3 regions of the Bradyrhizobium sp. AZCC 1578 genome follow, and region 2 is predicted to be linked to each of the others. Evidence: predicted binding sites of a transcription regulator. Region 2 holds the regulator's gene; each other region holds the start of a gene.
What was found. The regulator LexA, encoded in region 2, represses DNA repair genes until DNA is damaged. The targets are predictions, from matches to a motif close to TGTTCNNNNTGTGTTCNG.

Region 1 (5,025 bases), 1.4 Mb from region 2:
TCTTGCGGTTCATCTGGTCGTCGGTGCCGGAGCCTGCGAAATCGTCGAAGGCCTTCTCCGTGACCCGAATGATATGTCTTTTGATAAATTCGGCGCCCTCGCGCGCGCCTTGCTCAGGATGCTTCAGCGCGCATTCCCATTCCATCACCGCCCAGCCGCCGTAATCGTACTGCGTGAGCTTCGAGAAGATCGCGCCGAAATCTACTTGGCCATCGCCCAGTGAGCGGAAGCGGCCAGCTCGATCGACCCAGCTCTGGAACCCGCCATAGACACCCTGGCGGCCCGTCGGGTTGAACTCCGCGTCCTTGACGTGGAAGGCCTTGATGCGTTGGTGATAGATATCGATGAAGTCGAGATAGTTGAGCTGCTGTAGCAGGAAGTGCGACGGGTCGTAGAGCAGGTTCGCGTGCGTGTGGCCATTCACCCGCTCGAGAAACATCTCATAGGAGACGCCGTCGTGCAGGTCCTCGCCTGGATGGATCTCATAAGCGACATCAATGCCGTGCTCCTCCGCATAATCAAGGATCGGCCGCCAGCGCCTGGCGAGCTCGTCAAAGGCGGCCTCGACGAGGCCGGCCGGACGCTGCGGCCAGGGATAGACATAGGGCCAGGCCAATGCGCCGGAGAAGGTCGCGTGCGCCGTGAGCCCGAGGCGCCCTGAGGCGCGGATTGCGCGCTTGACCTGGGCAACGGCCCACTCGGTGCGCGCCTTGGGATTGCCGCGCACCTCCGGCACGGCGAAGCCGTCGAATGCTGCGTCATAGGCCGGATGAACGGCGACGAGCTGGCCCTGGAGATGCGTCGAGAGTTCGGTGATGGAAAGGCCGTGACCGGCTGCGATCCCCTTCACCTCATCGGCATAGTCCTGGGACTCTGAGGCCTTGTTGAGGTCGAAGAGTCGTCCATCCCAGCTCGGGATCTGAATTCCCTCGTAGCCGAGCGAGGCGGCCCATCCGCAGATAGATTCGAAGGAGTTGAACGGCGCCGCGTCGGCAGTGAACTGAGCGAGGAATATCGCCGGTCCCTTGATCATCTTCATCAAGCGCTTCCTTCTCCTCTGGACGCCGCAGCAGCGCGTGCCCGCTGAGCCCGATATCCCACCGTAGCTCGTGATCGGCGATGGTTACAGGTCCTTCTCGGCGAGCTTGCGAAACTCGTCGGGCACGGAACGAGAAATACCCAGCGCCGCCGAACCGTACCCGATAGCATCCCGTCCGAAGCGATCGCGGATCTTGTCAACGGCGCAGTCAGCCGCCCAACGTGCCATGCCCATTTTGGTGCCGGGGCGGCGCGCTTCATTTCGAAGTCCAAACGGGAGTTCCAGCTCCAGATCCCAGTGCGCCTCAAGATGCGAAACGGAGATCGCCACCAGAGAGATGGTCTTCTCGTCCGGATGATCTGCAAGGATTGCGCGCACCAGTTCCTCTGCAAGCTCCGCGAGGATCATGGTCGCGGAAATTGGTGCATCGAGCGTTACCGAGCGCGTGACCGAGCTCAGGTCGGCGAAGCGAACGCGGACCGTCACAGTTCGACCAGGCAGGGACTTCGCCCGGAGCCGCGTTGCAATGCAGTCCGCGAGGTGAAGCAGGGTAGATCGAATAATTCGCATTTCGGCCGGCCTCCTGCCAATAGCCGATTGCGCTCCTGCCGATCGGGCCCGGCGGTGAGGCTTGAGTTGCCGCGGATCGCGATTCCACGCCAGCGCTGCGAGTTTCTGCCCTGCCGCGGGACCGAGCAGGTGCTCGAGCGACAATCCCGGCGTGTTTGCCAGCTGCCCGATCGTCAGCACGCCGATCTTGGCAAGCCGCGCCTTCGTGACCGGACCCACGCCCCACATCAGGTCGACGGTCAGTTCGTGAAGGAATTCCAGTTCAGCGTCGGGATCGACAACCACGAGCCCGTCGGGCTTGGCTACTTGCGAGGCAATTTTCGCCAGATGCTTGGTCCGCGCGACGCCCACTGAGATCGGAAGCCCCAGCTCGGCGCGCACGCGCCGACGGATTGCCGTAGCTATGTCGGCAGGCGTACCAAAGAGATGGGTGCAGCCTGCGACGTCGGCAAAGGCCTCGTCGATGGAAATCCGCTCAACGAGGGGTGTGAAATCGCCGATCACCTTGATGGCGGCATCACCCAGCCGTTGGTAGTCCTTGAAATGCCCGCCGACAAAAATGAGTTGCGGACACAGCTCGCGCGCCTGCCGTCCTGGCATGCCGCCGCGGATCCCGAACGCCTTGGCTTCGTAAGAAGCGGCAAGCACAACCCCGCCACCGACGGCTATCGGTTTACCGCGTAACGAAGGGTCGAGGAGCTGCTCAACCGAGGCATAAAAAGCATCCAGGTCTGCATGAAGGATGGTGGATGTAGTTGCCACCCGGCCGTTCACCTGTGACACTTGACCGAAATTTGGTGCCGTCTTTTGTATGGCACATTTGACGTAAGAACAAAATAGGAACATTCTTTTGGTTGGTCAACGGAAGATAAGCAACGTCCGTCCATGAAAGTGGTGATCCGCTGGATGCAGCACCTTGATGGCCAGACTTTCTCCATTGCGCGAGCAGATGGAGGGCCATCATGCCTAGCGGGGATGAAGAAGAGATCGCAGTCCGCGGTGAAGAATTTTTTGGCTTGGTTGATCCTGCTGCTGAGACACCCGGAGTTCGCGTGGCTTCTTTGGCAACATAACGGACCTCCGTATAGATAAGATGCCAGGTCCGATTGAAAAACTTGAACTCTCGCTCCAGTCCATCAGCACCAATGTCCCCTGCGAACCCAAGACGTCAATCAGCGGTATGGTTCGTTTGGGCCCCTCATCCGGCGCTACGCGCCACCTTCTCCCACAAGGGCAGAAGGAATAAGATATGCCCGCTGAGCGTTCGCCCCAAACGCCTTGTCGCGCACGTGCGGACCAAGCTTCATCAGGCACTCCTCGAGCGCGCCCTTGGTCGCGCCATAGCTTCCCGCGAGCAAACACACCGGCCAGTCGGAGCCGAAGATCAGGCGATCCTCGCCAAAGCATTTGGCGGCGTGCGCGACAAACGGAAGCAGACGGTCCGCATCCCAGTCGTCCCACCTTGCCTCGGTGGCGAGACCCGAGATCTTGCACCAGACATTGCCGCAAGCGGCGAGTGCGACGAGAAGATCGGCCCATTCACGGCTGAATCCCTCCGCGATCGGCGGCTTGGCGGCGTGATCGAGGACAAAGCGCCCTTGCGGAAACGCCTGCGCAGTTGCGATCGCGGCCGGCATTTCACGCGTGCGCACCAGGAGATCATAGGCGAGATCGCGCGCGAACACGGCGGTCAGACCGCGCTGCACGTCCTCGCGCAGCAGCCAATCGGGATCGGACTCGTCGTGCACCTGGTGACGAATGCCGACCAGCCTGTCGCCTCCGAGCGAACCACGGAGCCGCTCGAGCGTCTCGTCGACCGCCCCGTCCGTCAGGTCGGCCCAGCCGACCACACCGACGACGAAGGGCGTCGCAGCGGCGACGCGCAAGAATTCCTCGGTCTCCTCGATCGAGGAGCGGCATTGCACCAAAATGCTTACATCGACCCCGTTGGCGAGAAGCAGCGGCGCGAGATCGCTCGGGCCGAAGGCGCGGTGGATCCGCGCGAGTTCGGGCGCCTCCATCCAGGGATAATCGGCGCGCGCGGGATCCCAGAAATGCTGATGACCGTCGATCACCATGGGTCAAGCTCCACCCGGCAGCGGTGCGGACGCATCGACTAACTTGCGCTCGCGCAGCTCCTGCCAGAAGGAGGACGGCACCAGCCGCTCGGACATCGCGATGTTGTCCGAAACCTCCGCAGCGCTACGCGCACCTTGTAGCGCGACCGTTACCGCCGGATGGGCCATACAGAACTGCACTGCGGCGGCCTTGAGCTCTGTGCCATGCTTGCGGCACAGCGCCTCCAGCGCCAGCGCGCGGGCGACGAGCGCCGCATCGGCGTCTTCGTAATTGAACTTCGCGCCGGCGCGCGGGTTGGCGAGGATGCCGCTGTTGTAGATGCCCCCGAGAATGACGCCGATGCTCTTCGCACGGCAGATCGGAAACAACGTCGTCAGCGCGCCCTGGTCGAGCAGCGTGTAGCGGCCCGCCAGCAGGAAGCAATCGACCGGCGCCGCTTCGGCAAAGCGGGCGAGCATCTCGGATTGATTCATACCGGCGCCGATCGCCTTGACCGTACCATCGTCGCGCAAGCGCCGGAGCGCGCGGAAGGCACCGGCAACTGCATCCTCATAGTGGTCATCTGGATCATGGACGAGCAGTAGATCGACGCGGTCGAGCCCGAGACGGGCGAGGCTTTCCTCAACCGATCGCATCACGCCGTCGTAGCTGAAGTCGAATTGCGGCCGCTCGGCGGACGTGCCCTTGTAGTGATCGTCTTCCGCAGCAGCACTGGCTGGGCGCAACAAGCGGCCTACCTTGGTGGAGATTGCAAAGGAGTCCCGCTCCTGCCGGCGCAGAAAACCACCCAAGCGACGTTCGGCCAATCCAAAGCCGTAAAGCGGCGCGGTATCGAAGAAGCGGACGCCGAGCGACCAGGCGCGTTCGATCGTCGCCTCTGCATCCGCATCGCTAACCGGCGCAAACAATCCACCGAGAGGAGCGGTTCCGAGACCAATCGCCGTGACGTCGATCCTATCCGCAAGCCGTGTACGCTTCATTCCAAGCTCCAGGGTCGAACCAGCACTCCCTCTCCCGCAACCGGGAGAGGGAGTGTAGCGCAGGAACGTTGGGGCTGAGAACGTTTCCTACTTCAACAGTTGAGCGACATTGTCCTTGGTCACGAGGTCGAGGCCGGTATAAATGACCTCGGGAACCTTCTGGCCCTTCTTGATTGCCAGCAGAGTGTCCATCGCCTTCTCGCCCATCTCGAACGGGCGCTGTCCCGTAAGCGCGTTGGAGTAGCCGTCACGCAAGAGTTCAAGCTGCATCTTGAGCGTATCGGCGACGACGAGCGTCAGCTTGCCGGCATCGATGTCCTTCTTGTTCTTGTTGACGAAGGCCTTGTAGCCTTCCGG
Region 2 (5,025 bases):
GCCCAAAGCCTTAGCACAGCCTGCGTACGGGCTTAAGCGCCGGATTGGGCTACGACGCAAATCGCCGTGGCCGTTGCCGAGGCCGGTCCGGTTTTGTAAACGACTGCCATGAATTCGCCGCCAGCGCCCCATTCCGTCGATGCCTTGCTGTTCGACCTCGGCCGTGTCGTGCTCGACATCAGTTTCGATCAGGTAATGACGTGCTGGGCAGGGCATGCCGGCTGCGCGCCTGCCGACCTCGCCGTACGCTTTGTGATGGACGACAGTTTCAAGCACCACGAGACCGGTCGGATCGACGATGCGGCGTTCTTTGCGAGCCTGCGCCGGTCGCTCGGCATCGGCATCACCGACGCGCAGTTCCTGGAAGGCTGGAACGCGATCTTCACCGGCGAAATGCCCGGAATCTCGCCGCTCCTGGCGCGTGCCGCAGAACGCCTGCCGCTCTATGCTTTTTCCAACACCAATCCGGCCCATGTCACGCATTTTTCGCAGGCCTATGCGGACGTGCTCGGCCATTTCCGTCAGATATACCTGTCCTCCAGCATCGGTTTGCGCAAACCCGACGCCGAAGCCTATGATCATGTGGTAAAAGCGATCGGCGTGCCGGCGTCGCGGATCCTGTTCTTCGACGACTCGGCTGCCAATATCGAAGGTGCGCGGGCGCGCGGCCTTTCTGCCATCCACGTGACATCGACGGATGACGTGGCGAGGGCACTGACCGCACTTGGAATTTGAGGGAGGTCTGCCCGTGGCGTTGATGCCGGTTGCCGATGCATTGTCTGCCATCCTCGCGGGCGCCGATCCCCTGCCCGAAGAAATGGTGGCGCTCGATGAGGCGTATCACCGCATTCTCGCACGCGACGTCGCCTCGCGGCGGACGCAACCGCCGCAAGCGATGTCGGCGATGGACGGCTATGCGGTGCGCGCAGCTGACGCCGCCGATGTCAGCGCGCGGCTAAAGGTGATCGGCGAGGTCGCCGCCGGCCGCCCGTTCGAGCGGAAGGTCGGCCCGGGGGAAGCGGTGCGGATCTTTACCGGCGGCGTGATTCCCGATGGCGCCGACGCTGTCATCATCCAGGAAGACACTGGCGTCGAGGGCGATCATATCACCATCACGGAAGCTGCCGTTCCGGGGCGGCATATCCGCGCCGCGGGCGTTGATTTCCGCGAAGGCGACGTCCTCCTCAAACGCGGGCGCCGCCTCACCGACCGCGACCTCTCGCTCGCCGCCGGCATGAACTACCCGGAGCTTGCGGTGCACCGCCGCCCGAAAGTTGCGATGCTGGCGACCGGCGACGAGCTGGTGATGCCGGGCGCAAGCCCTAGCCCCGGCCAGATCGTCTATTCCAACGGCTACGGCTTGCGGGCACTGGCGCGGGCCGAAGGGGCAGAAATCATCGACCTCGGAATCGCCGCCGACACCGTCGCCGCGACCACGGACGGCATCCGCCGTGCCCGCAAGGCCGACGCGGACATCCTGATCACCCTGGGCGGCGCGTCGGTCGGCGACCACGACCTCGTCAAGCGGTCGCTGGAAGCCGAGGGCGTCGCCATCGCATTCTGGCGGATCGCGATGCGGCCGGGCAAGCCGATGATGCACGGCAGGCTGGGCGCGATGCGGGTGATCGGCCTGCCAGGCAATCCCGTCTCCTCGTATGTCTGCGGCTTCCTGTTCCTGGTGCCGCTGATTCGCGCTCTATCGGGCCGCGATACCATCCATCACCTGCGCGAAAGCGCGCTGCTCGGCCGCGATCTCGCCGCCAATGATAAGCGCGAAGACTATCTTCGCGCCCGCCTCGAAGCCCGCGACGACGGCACGCTGGTTGCCGTGCCGGTGAACCATCAGGACTCGTCGCTATCAGGGAATCTCGCTGCGGCACGTGCACTTGTGATACGTCCGCCGTTCGCGCCGGCTGCCACAAAGGGTTCTCGTTGCGAGCTGCTCCGGCTGCCGGAATGACGCCTGAACGGTGTTCCCCCAGCACCTTGGGCCGGAACCGCAATGCGTTCACCTGAAATTAAGTGGTTGCGGAACACATATCGAACATATAGTGTCCGTTCATGATTTGTTTCGACTGCTAGTGTCTTTGATCGAGAGTTTGGGGACTCCACGATCCGGGCGCTGAAAATTCGGAACGAGACGACGCCAACCGGGGGATTGCTCGCGATGCTTACGCGCAAACAGTACGAACTTCTGCGTTTCATCAATGAACGGCTGAAAGAGGCCGGCGTGCCGCCCTCCTTCGATGAGATGAAGGACGCGCTCGATCTGCGCTCGAAATCCGGAATCCACCGCCTCATCACCGCACTGGAGGAGCGTGGCTTCATCCGTCGCCTGCCCAACCGCGCCCGCGCCATCGAAGTCATCAAGCTGCCCGAGCTCGCAGCCGCCGCCAACAGCCGCCGCGGCTTCACGCCGAGCGTGATCGAGGGTACGCTTGGCAAACGCACAGTGAGCGCGCCGGCCGCCGAGGACGACGGCAATCGCCCGGTGGCCGTGCCTGTCATGGGCCGGATTGCCGCCGGTACGCCGATCGAGGCGCTGCAGACCCGCAGCCACACCATCAGCGTACCGCCGGACATGCTCGGCTCCGGCGAACATTACGCGCTCGAAGTGCGCGGCGATTCCATGGTGGACGCGGGCATTCTCGACGGCGACATGGCGCTGATCCAACGCAACGAGACCGCCGACACCGGCGACATCGTCGTGGCGCTGATCGACGAGGAGGAAGCCACGCTGAAGCGCTTCCGCCGCCGCGGCGCCTCGATCGCGCTCGAGCCCGCCAACACCGCCTATGAAGTCCGCATCCTGCCGCCGAACCGGGTCCGGATTCAGGGCAAGCTGATCGGGCTCTACCGCAAATACTGACCCGTTATGCCGTCCGGGCCGTGACGGAAAAGAGCCTCGGCCCGCGGCCGGGGTTTTTTGTTGCGCGTTTGGAACCAACGCCCGTTAGCGCGTTTGTGAATGTGGCGCAGTGCGCCAGTCGCAGAATTGCCCAGAAACGAGAAAAGGCTCTGCGCCATGTCCACTCTGATAGAGGCCTGTGCCTCCTTCTAGACACGGGTCAGCTATCTCAAACGAGGGAGCCATCCGATGTGTGACTATAGCCTGCATGCTGTGGCTACGCGGCCTGCCGAGGTCGGCGAGACGCTGATCACCACGACATTCCGCGGTACATCGACCCGCGGCTTTGCGTCGGAACGCGAGCCTGCAGTGGCGGTCTGCATGCTTCCCGGCACCGAACTGGCGTTCGCTGAGGACGTCAAATACGACAACCGGTGGATCTGGACTCGAACCACCGACTGGCGGGTCGGCAAGTTCAATCAAATCGACCCCCATATCTCCGACCGTCACCATGACGCGATCGAATTTCCCGACGGAAGCCATGTGCTGGTGACGCAGCTTTGCGAAGGCCAGCGCGCGACCGTGCTGCAATTGCCGGTGGTCCAGACCGGTGGCGAACGCGCGCCGAAGGTGACGGAAGCGCGTCCGGCCGAATCGATCGTGACCGGATAAACGCCCACGCGCATATGATCCGCCGGCCCAAGGCCGGCGGATCATGGTGGTACATTTTTCAGAACTCGGCACCGCAGGGGGCAGTCGGTGGTCAACAAGGTAACGTGGCAAAAAGCCGGGCGCGTCACTGAGCCCGGGCGGTACATGTTCAGGTACGGCTGGCTCACCATCACGGCCGAGGATCTCGCAATCTGGCAACAATTCCCCGACGCATCGTTCACGCTGGTCGCTCTGCCGTCGGCGCCCGACGCGCCCGAGGAATTCCATCTCGGCGCGTTCGAAATTCCAGCCAAACCCACGGTCGACGAGCACTGACGCCCGTCTACTCCTCCGCCTGAAGGTCTGCCTCGGCCGGCGTGGCATCGACGCTGCGCGGTGGCACGACGCGCGGCGCCAACACGGTGGTGTCGGCCTCACTCTCGTCGGCTATGGCCGGCGACCAAGGCCGGTCGATCCCCCTCGGCTTGACCGCCTCGACGGCAAATCCCTCGCGGCCACGCCGCAACGCCATCGCGCCCTGACGCCGCAGCCGTTCGGCGCCGATGACGGAAGCACCGCATGCCGCCGGGGCCTGCCGCAGCGTCACAATGATTGCCGCGCGCTCGCAATCGTCCGAAAACGCCTCGGGCCTGAGCGCCTGCGCGATCAGGCCGCCGCCGACGGCTTGCACCACGCAGCCAAGATCGTCGCATGAGACGCCTGACGTGAGCGAGGCGTCAGCCGCCGTTCGTGCGTCCGCATCCGCCGCCAGCCACTCCTTCAAGAGGAAGACGTCTCGAGACCCCTTGGCCGCGTGCATCAAATGCAGCCGGCCATCCTGGCCGCGCACCCCGACATTGCGCCCGTCGGCGGAAATCAGGATATCCGGCTGCGGCGCCCTCGCCGCCCACAGCGCCGCTGATAGTACCAGCGCCGCTCCCGACCAGCGCAGCGGCGTGCGCAACAGGCCGAGCAGGATGATGCCGAGGCTCGCCGCAATCAGCGGTCCGATGCCGAAGGCCGGCACCCGGCCGACCGCGCCGGGTAACGCCGCGACCCATTGCGTCACCGCAATCATCCAGTCGATGCCGAGGCCCATGGCCGCCCAGAACAGTCGATCGAAGCCGAACGGCATCGCGACGAGGCCAAGCAGGCCCGCCGGCATCACCAGCGCGGAGACCACCGGCATCGCCGCGAGGTTGGCCAGCACGCCGTAAGGCGTGACCCGGTGAAAGTGAAAGGCGGCGTAAGGCATGGTCGCAAGCCCCGCCACCAACGAGGCCAGCAACAGCATGGTGACTTCGCGGCCGCCCCACAGCGCCACGCGCGCCGTTGCGGTATGATCCGCCGTCGCGAACAGGCGCGGCATGCCGATCTGCACCAGCGCCACCAGCCCCAGTGTCGCCGCAAACGACATCTGGAAACTCGGATGTACCAGCGCTTCCGGCGCGACCGAGAGCACGATCAGGGCGGCGACCGCGAGCGTGCGAAACGTAATCGCGCGGCGATCGACCATGACCGCGATC
Region 3 (5,025 bases), 100 kb from region 2:
ATCGCCGGCAAAAATCACTGGTCCGGCCGCTTCCGTGCCGGCCGTCTTCAATTCTTGACCTGTCGCTTGTCCGTTTCCGCGTCCGCTCCCGGACATCCGGACCTATACACTGACAGACCCCGCTGACTTGGCGATCCCTCGGCAAGTCGCCGGTTATCCACATATAGCATCGCCTACGTGCGCGTTCCAGCTTTGTTCCGGATAACGCCCTATATGCGCCTGCTAGCGGCTTTGCAATCTCCAAGCGAACCCCGGAAACCCACGGGGGAACCGAAAGAAGCGAAACGGAACCCGAAAGTTCCCGTCTCGGTTCCAATTATACCAGATAAATCATAAGCTTCGTTCCATAAACTTGGTTGGCGCCTGTTGCATCCGGGACACGCCATTTCCGGTCGAGTCGCGCTATAGAATGCTTCAGCGGCGCGGGCGCTCGCGTCACAACAACGCTTCAGGCCTAGCGGGAAGCGGACAAAACTGGGGATAGATCATGAAGAAGTATCTGTTAGCTTCGGTTGCTCTCATTGCGTTCGCTGCACCTGCGGCGGCGGCCGACCTCGCTGCGCGCCCTTACACCAAGGCGCCGCCTGCTCCGGTCGCTGCCGTGTATGATTGGACCGGCTTCTATATCGGTGCCAACGGTGGTTGGGGTTCGGGCCGCAAATGTTGGGACCTCACCGCCGACGCTGGGGGTCCGTTCATTCCGCCCGTGGCCGAAGGCTGCCACGATGCGACTGGCGGCACGGCCGGTGGTCAACTCGGCTACCGCTGGCAGGCCGGCACCTGGGTGTTCGGCGTGGAAGGGCAAGGCAACTGGGCTGACTTCACGGGTTCCAACACAAGTCTGGCCTTTGTCCCTCTCGTCGAGAATGAGTCGAGGATCAACGCGTTCGGGCTGATCACCGGTCAGGTTGGCTATGCCTGGAACAACGTCCTGCTCTACGTAAAGGGCGGTGCTGCGGTGACCAGCGACAAGTACAAGGGGTTCGATGTCGCGACCGGGCTGCTGATCGACAGCGCCAAGGAAACGCGTTGGGGCGGCGTCGTTGGTGCCGGTCTCGAAGTCGGCTTCGCCCCGAACTGGTCGGTTGGCGTCGAGTACAACCACCTGTTCATGGGTGACCGCGACGTCGACTTTGCTGCATCCGGCAACTTTGTTGGTGTTCCGGCCGGCTCGTTTTCGAGGACTAGTAACATCAGCCAGGACGTCGATCTCGTCACGGTCCGCGTCAACTACCGCTGGGGTGGCCCAGTCATCGCGAGGTACTGATCGCAAAGCCAGCGCGGTACTACGGAAAGGCCGGCTTCACGCCGGCCTTTTTGTTTGCGGTGATAACCAGCACTGAAAAGGCCGGCCTTGCGCCGGCCTTTTTGTTTGGTTGTAGACCGGCACACCCGACACCCGGAACGGTTGTATTCCATGCTTTTGCCGCTGATGTGGTATTTCCGCGACAGCATTTTTCGGGAACTTCGCGCTATATCGCCAAGCAACCTCAAATTGACGGCTGAGGAAAGTTGCGTTGGAGAGCCGCGAAAGGAAAAAGAAAATGAAGAAGATTCTGCTGACCACCACTGGCCTGATCGCGCTTGGGATGGCGCCTGCGATGGCCGCCGATCTCGCTGCCAGGCCCTACACCAAGGCGCCGGCCGCAGCGATTGCGATCAATAACTGGACCGGCTTCTACATCGGTGCGATGGGCGGCTACGCACAACAAACCGATTCGACCCTGGGCCTGGGCAAGGTGAAGGGCGGGTTCGCCGGCGGTACGCTCGGCTACAACTGGCAGACCGGCAACCTTGTCCTCGGCGTCGAGGCCGATGCCGCCTGGGCGGATGTTGGCTTCACTGTGGGCAACCCGGCGCTTGCCGCATTCGAGACCCGGATTCGCGACATGGGCACCGTTCGTGGCCGCATCGGCTACGCCTTCGACCAGGTCCTCATCTACGGTACCGGCGGCTACGCCTGGGCCGACAACCGTGTAACGGCGTCGCTGGGCGGCTTGAGCGCATCGGATAGCAAAATTCACTCTGGCTGGACGCTCGGTGCTGGCGTCGAGGTCATGTTCGCACCGAAATGGTCGGTCAAGGCCGAGTACCTTTATCGCAGCTTCCAAGGCGAGACCTACTTCGCAGGCGTCGCTCCTCTTGCGAGCGGAACGCTCGATCTCAACAGCGTTCAGGTCGGCGTGAACTACCACTTCTAAGGCTTCCTGCTGAAGTGACAGCGCCTCCGTTCCGGCAACCCGGAACGGAGGCATTTTTGTTTTTGAGTATCTTCGATGAGATCTGCTGCCTGCTGCTGCCAAAAATATGACAGCACAAACAATCCGTTGATGATTCGCGCGCGGTACTGGAAATTCCCCGCCGTTCTTCCTATGTTCCGACTTTCAATCAACGGCGCCTGATCCCGGTCCCTCGCCGGCAATGCGCGCCCAACGTGGCGCGTGCCTCGCGCCTGGAAATGCCGATATGGATGAAGTGCTAAGGGCGAAGCGCCAACAGAACGCCGGCTCCGCATCGCGTGCGATCACCATACGCGGCGCACGCGAGCACAATCTCAAGAATGTCGATCTCGAGATTCCCCGCGACAAGCTCGTGGTGTTCACTGGCCTCTCCGGCTCCGGCAAATCCTCGCTCGCCTTCGATACCATCTATGCCGAGGGCCAGCGCCGCTACGTCGAATCGCTCTCGGCTTACGCGCGCCAGTTCCTGGAGATGATGCAGAAGCCGGACGTCGACCAGATCGACGGGCTGTCTCCTGCGATCTCGATCGAGCAGAAGACCACGTCGAAGAACCCGCGCTCCACCGTCGGCACCGTCACCGAGATCTACGACTACATGCGCTTGCTATGGGCGCGCGTCGGCGTGCCCTACTCGCCGGCCACGGGATTGCCGATCGAAAGCCAGGTCGTCTCGCAGATGGTCGATCGCGTGCTGGCACTGCCCGAAGGCACTCGGCTCTATCTGCTGGCGCCGGTCGTGCGCGGCCGCAAGGGCGAGTACAAGAAAGAGCTAGCCGAATGGCTCAAGAAGGGTTTTCAGCGAGTCAAGATCGACGGCACTTTCTATGAGTTGTCCGAGGCGCCGGCGCTCGACAAGAAATTCCCGCACGACATCGACGTCGTGGTCGATCGCATCGTGGTCCGTCCCGATCTCGGCCAGCGGCTCGCCGAAAGCTTTGAGACGGCACTGAAGCTCGCCGAGGGGCTCGCCGTGATCGAATATGCCGATGCGCCGGCGGGCGCGCCTGCGGCCGAGGACAAGAAGAAGACCGCCAAGATCCACGACAAGAGCGGGCCGGAGCGGATTCTGTTCTCGGAGAAATTCGCCTGCCCGGTCTCCGGATTCACGATTCCCGAAATCGAGCCGCGGTTGTTCTCGTTCAACAATCCCTATGGCGCCTGCCCTGCCTGCGGCGGCCTCGGCATCGAGCAGCATATCGACGAGGACCTCGTCATTCCCGACAAGGAATTGACCTTGCGCAAGGGTGCGATTGCGCCCTGGGCAAAGTCGTCCTCGCCCTACTACATCCAGACGCTGACCGCGCTCGGCAAGTTCTACAAGTTCACGCTCGACACCAAGTGGAAGGACCTGCCGAAGAAGACGCAAGCAGCGCTGCTGCATGGCTCCGGCGACGACGAGATAAAGTTCTCCTACGAGGATGGCGTCCGCTCCTACGACACCAAGAAACCGTTCGAGGGTGTCATCACCAACCTCGAGCGCCGCTACCGCGAGACCGAGAGCGAATGGGCGCGCGAGGAACTGGCAAAGTATTTCTCCGACATCCCCTGCGAGGCCTGCAAGGGCCATCGGCTCAAGCCGGAGGCGCTCTGCGTCAAGATCGGCGGCAAGCATATCGGCGAGATCTCCGAACTGTCGGTGAAGCGCGCCGGCGAATGGTTCGAAAGCGTGCCGAAGGCGCTCAACGACCAGCAGAACGAGATCGCCGCGCGCGTCTTGAAGGAGATCCGCGAGCGGCTGTCCTTCCTGCTCGACGTCGGCCTGAACTACCTCACGCTCTCCCGCTCTTCCGGCACGCTCTCCGGCGGCGAAAGCCAGCGCATCCGCCTCGCTTCGCAGATCGGCTCCGGGCTGACCGGCGTGCTCTACGTGCTGGACGAGCCCTCGATCGGCCTGCACCAGCGCGACAATGCGCGCCTACTGGAGACGCTGAAGCGGCTGCGCGACCTCGGCAATACCGTGATCGTGGTCGAGCACGACGAGGACGCGATACGTCTAGCGGACTACGTGCTCGACATCGGTCCCGGCGCCGGCATGCATGGCGGCCACATCGTGGCGCAAGGCACGCCCGCCGACATCATGCGGAATCCGAAATCGCTGACCGGCAAATACCTTACCGGCGAGTTGTCGGTGCCGATCCCCGAGCGCCGGCCGCCGAACCATCGCCGCACCATCAAGGTCGTCAACGCCCGCGGCAACAATCTGAAAAACGTCTCGGCGGAAATTCCGTTGGGGCTATTCACCTGCGTTACCGGCGTTTCCGGCGGCGGCAAGTCCACGCTGCTGATCGACACGCTCTACCGTGCCATCGCGCGCAAACTCAACAACGCCAGCGAAGGCGCCGCCCCCCACGATCGCATCGAGGGGCTGGAGCATATCGACAAGATCATCGATATCGATCAGTCGCCGATCGGCCGCACCCCGCGCTCCAACCCTGCGACCTATACCGGCGCCTTCACCCCGATCCGCGAATGGTTCGCCGGGCTCCCAGAGGCGAAGGCGCGCGGCTACGAGCCCGGCCGCTTCTCCTTCAACGTCAAGGGCGGCCGCTGCGAGGCCTGCCAGGGCGACGGCGTCATCAAGATCGAGATGCACTTTTTGCCCGACGTCTACGTCACCTGCGACACCTGCAAGGGCAAGCGCTACAACCGCGAGACGCTCGAGGTCCTGTTCAAGGGCAAGTCGATCTCGGACGTGCTCGACATGACGGTGGAAGAAGCCGCCGAATTCTTCAAGGCGGTGCCGCGTGTGCGCGAAACGTTCAAGACGCTGCACCGCGTCGGCCTC

Region 1: dinB (DNA polymerase IV) is a predicted target of LexA. The motif match lies at 2,437-2,454, and genes of this name have one in related genera.
Region 3: uvrA (excinuclease ABC subunit UvrA) is a predicted target of LexA. The motif match lies at 2,363-2,380, and genes of this name have one in related genera.

The regions. Positions count from the first base shown of each region.
Region 1 is NZ_JAZHRZ010000001.1:1,906,841-1,911,865, forward strand. Features, by position in the region: gene V1290_RS09525 (sugar phosphate isomerase/epimerase family protein) at 1-1,039, opposite strand, end outside; gene dinB (DNA polymerase IV) at 1,124-2,371, opposite strand; gene V1290_RS09535 (amidohydrolase family protein) at 2,818-3,687, opposite strand; gene V1290_RS09540 (aldo/keto reductase) at 3,691-4,668, opposite strand; gene V1290_RS09545 (sugar-binding protein) at 4,756-5,025, opposite strand, start outside.
Region 2 is NZ_JAZHRZ010000001.1:551,341-556,365, forward strand. Features, by position in the region: gene V1290_RS02860 (HAD-IA family hydrolase) at 109-735, shown strand; gene V1290_RS02865 (molybdopterin molybdotransferase MoeA) at 749-1,960, shown strand; gene lexA (transcriptional repressor LexA) at 2,168-2,869, shown strand; gene V1290_RS02875 (hypothetical protein) at 3,098-3,520, shown strand; gene V1290_RS02880 (hypothetical protein) at 3,608-3,835, shown strand; gene V1290_RS02885 (ComEC/Rec2 family competence protein) at 3,843-5,025, opposite strand, start outside.
Region 3 is NZ_JAZHRZ010000001.1:447,323-452,347, forward strand. Features, by position in the region: gene V1290_RS02355 (outer membrane protein) at 488-1,267, shown strand; gene V1290_RS02360 (outer membrane protein) at 1,545-2,201, shown strand; gene uvrA (excinuclease ABC subunit UvrA) at 2,467-5,025, shown strand, end outside.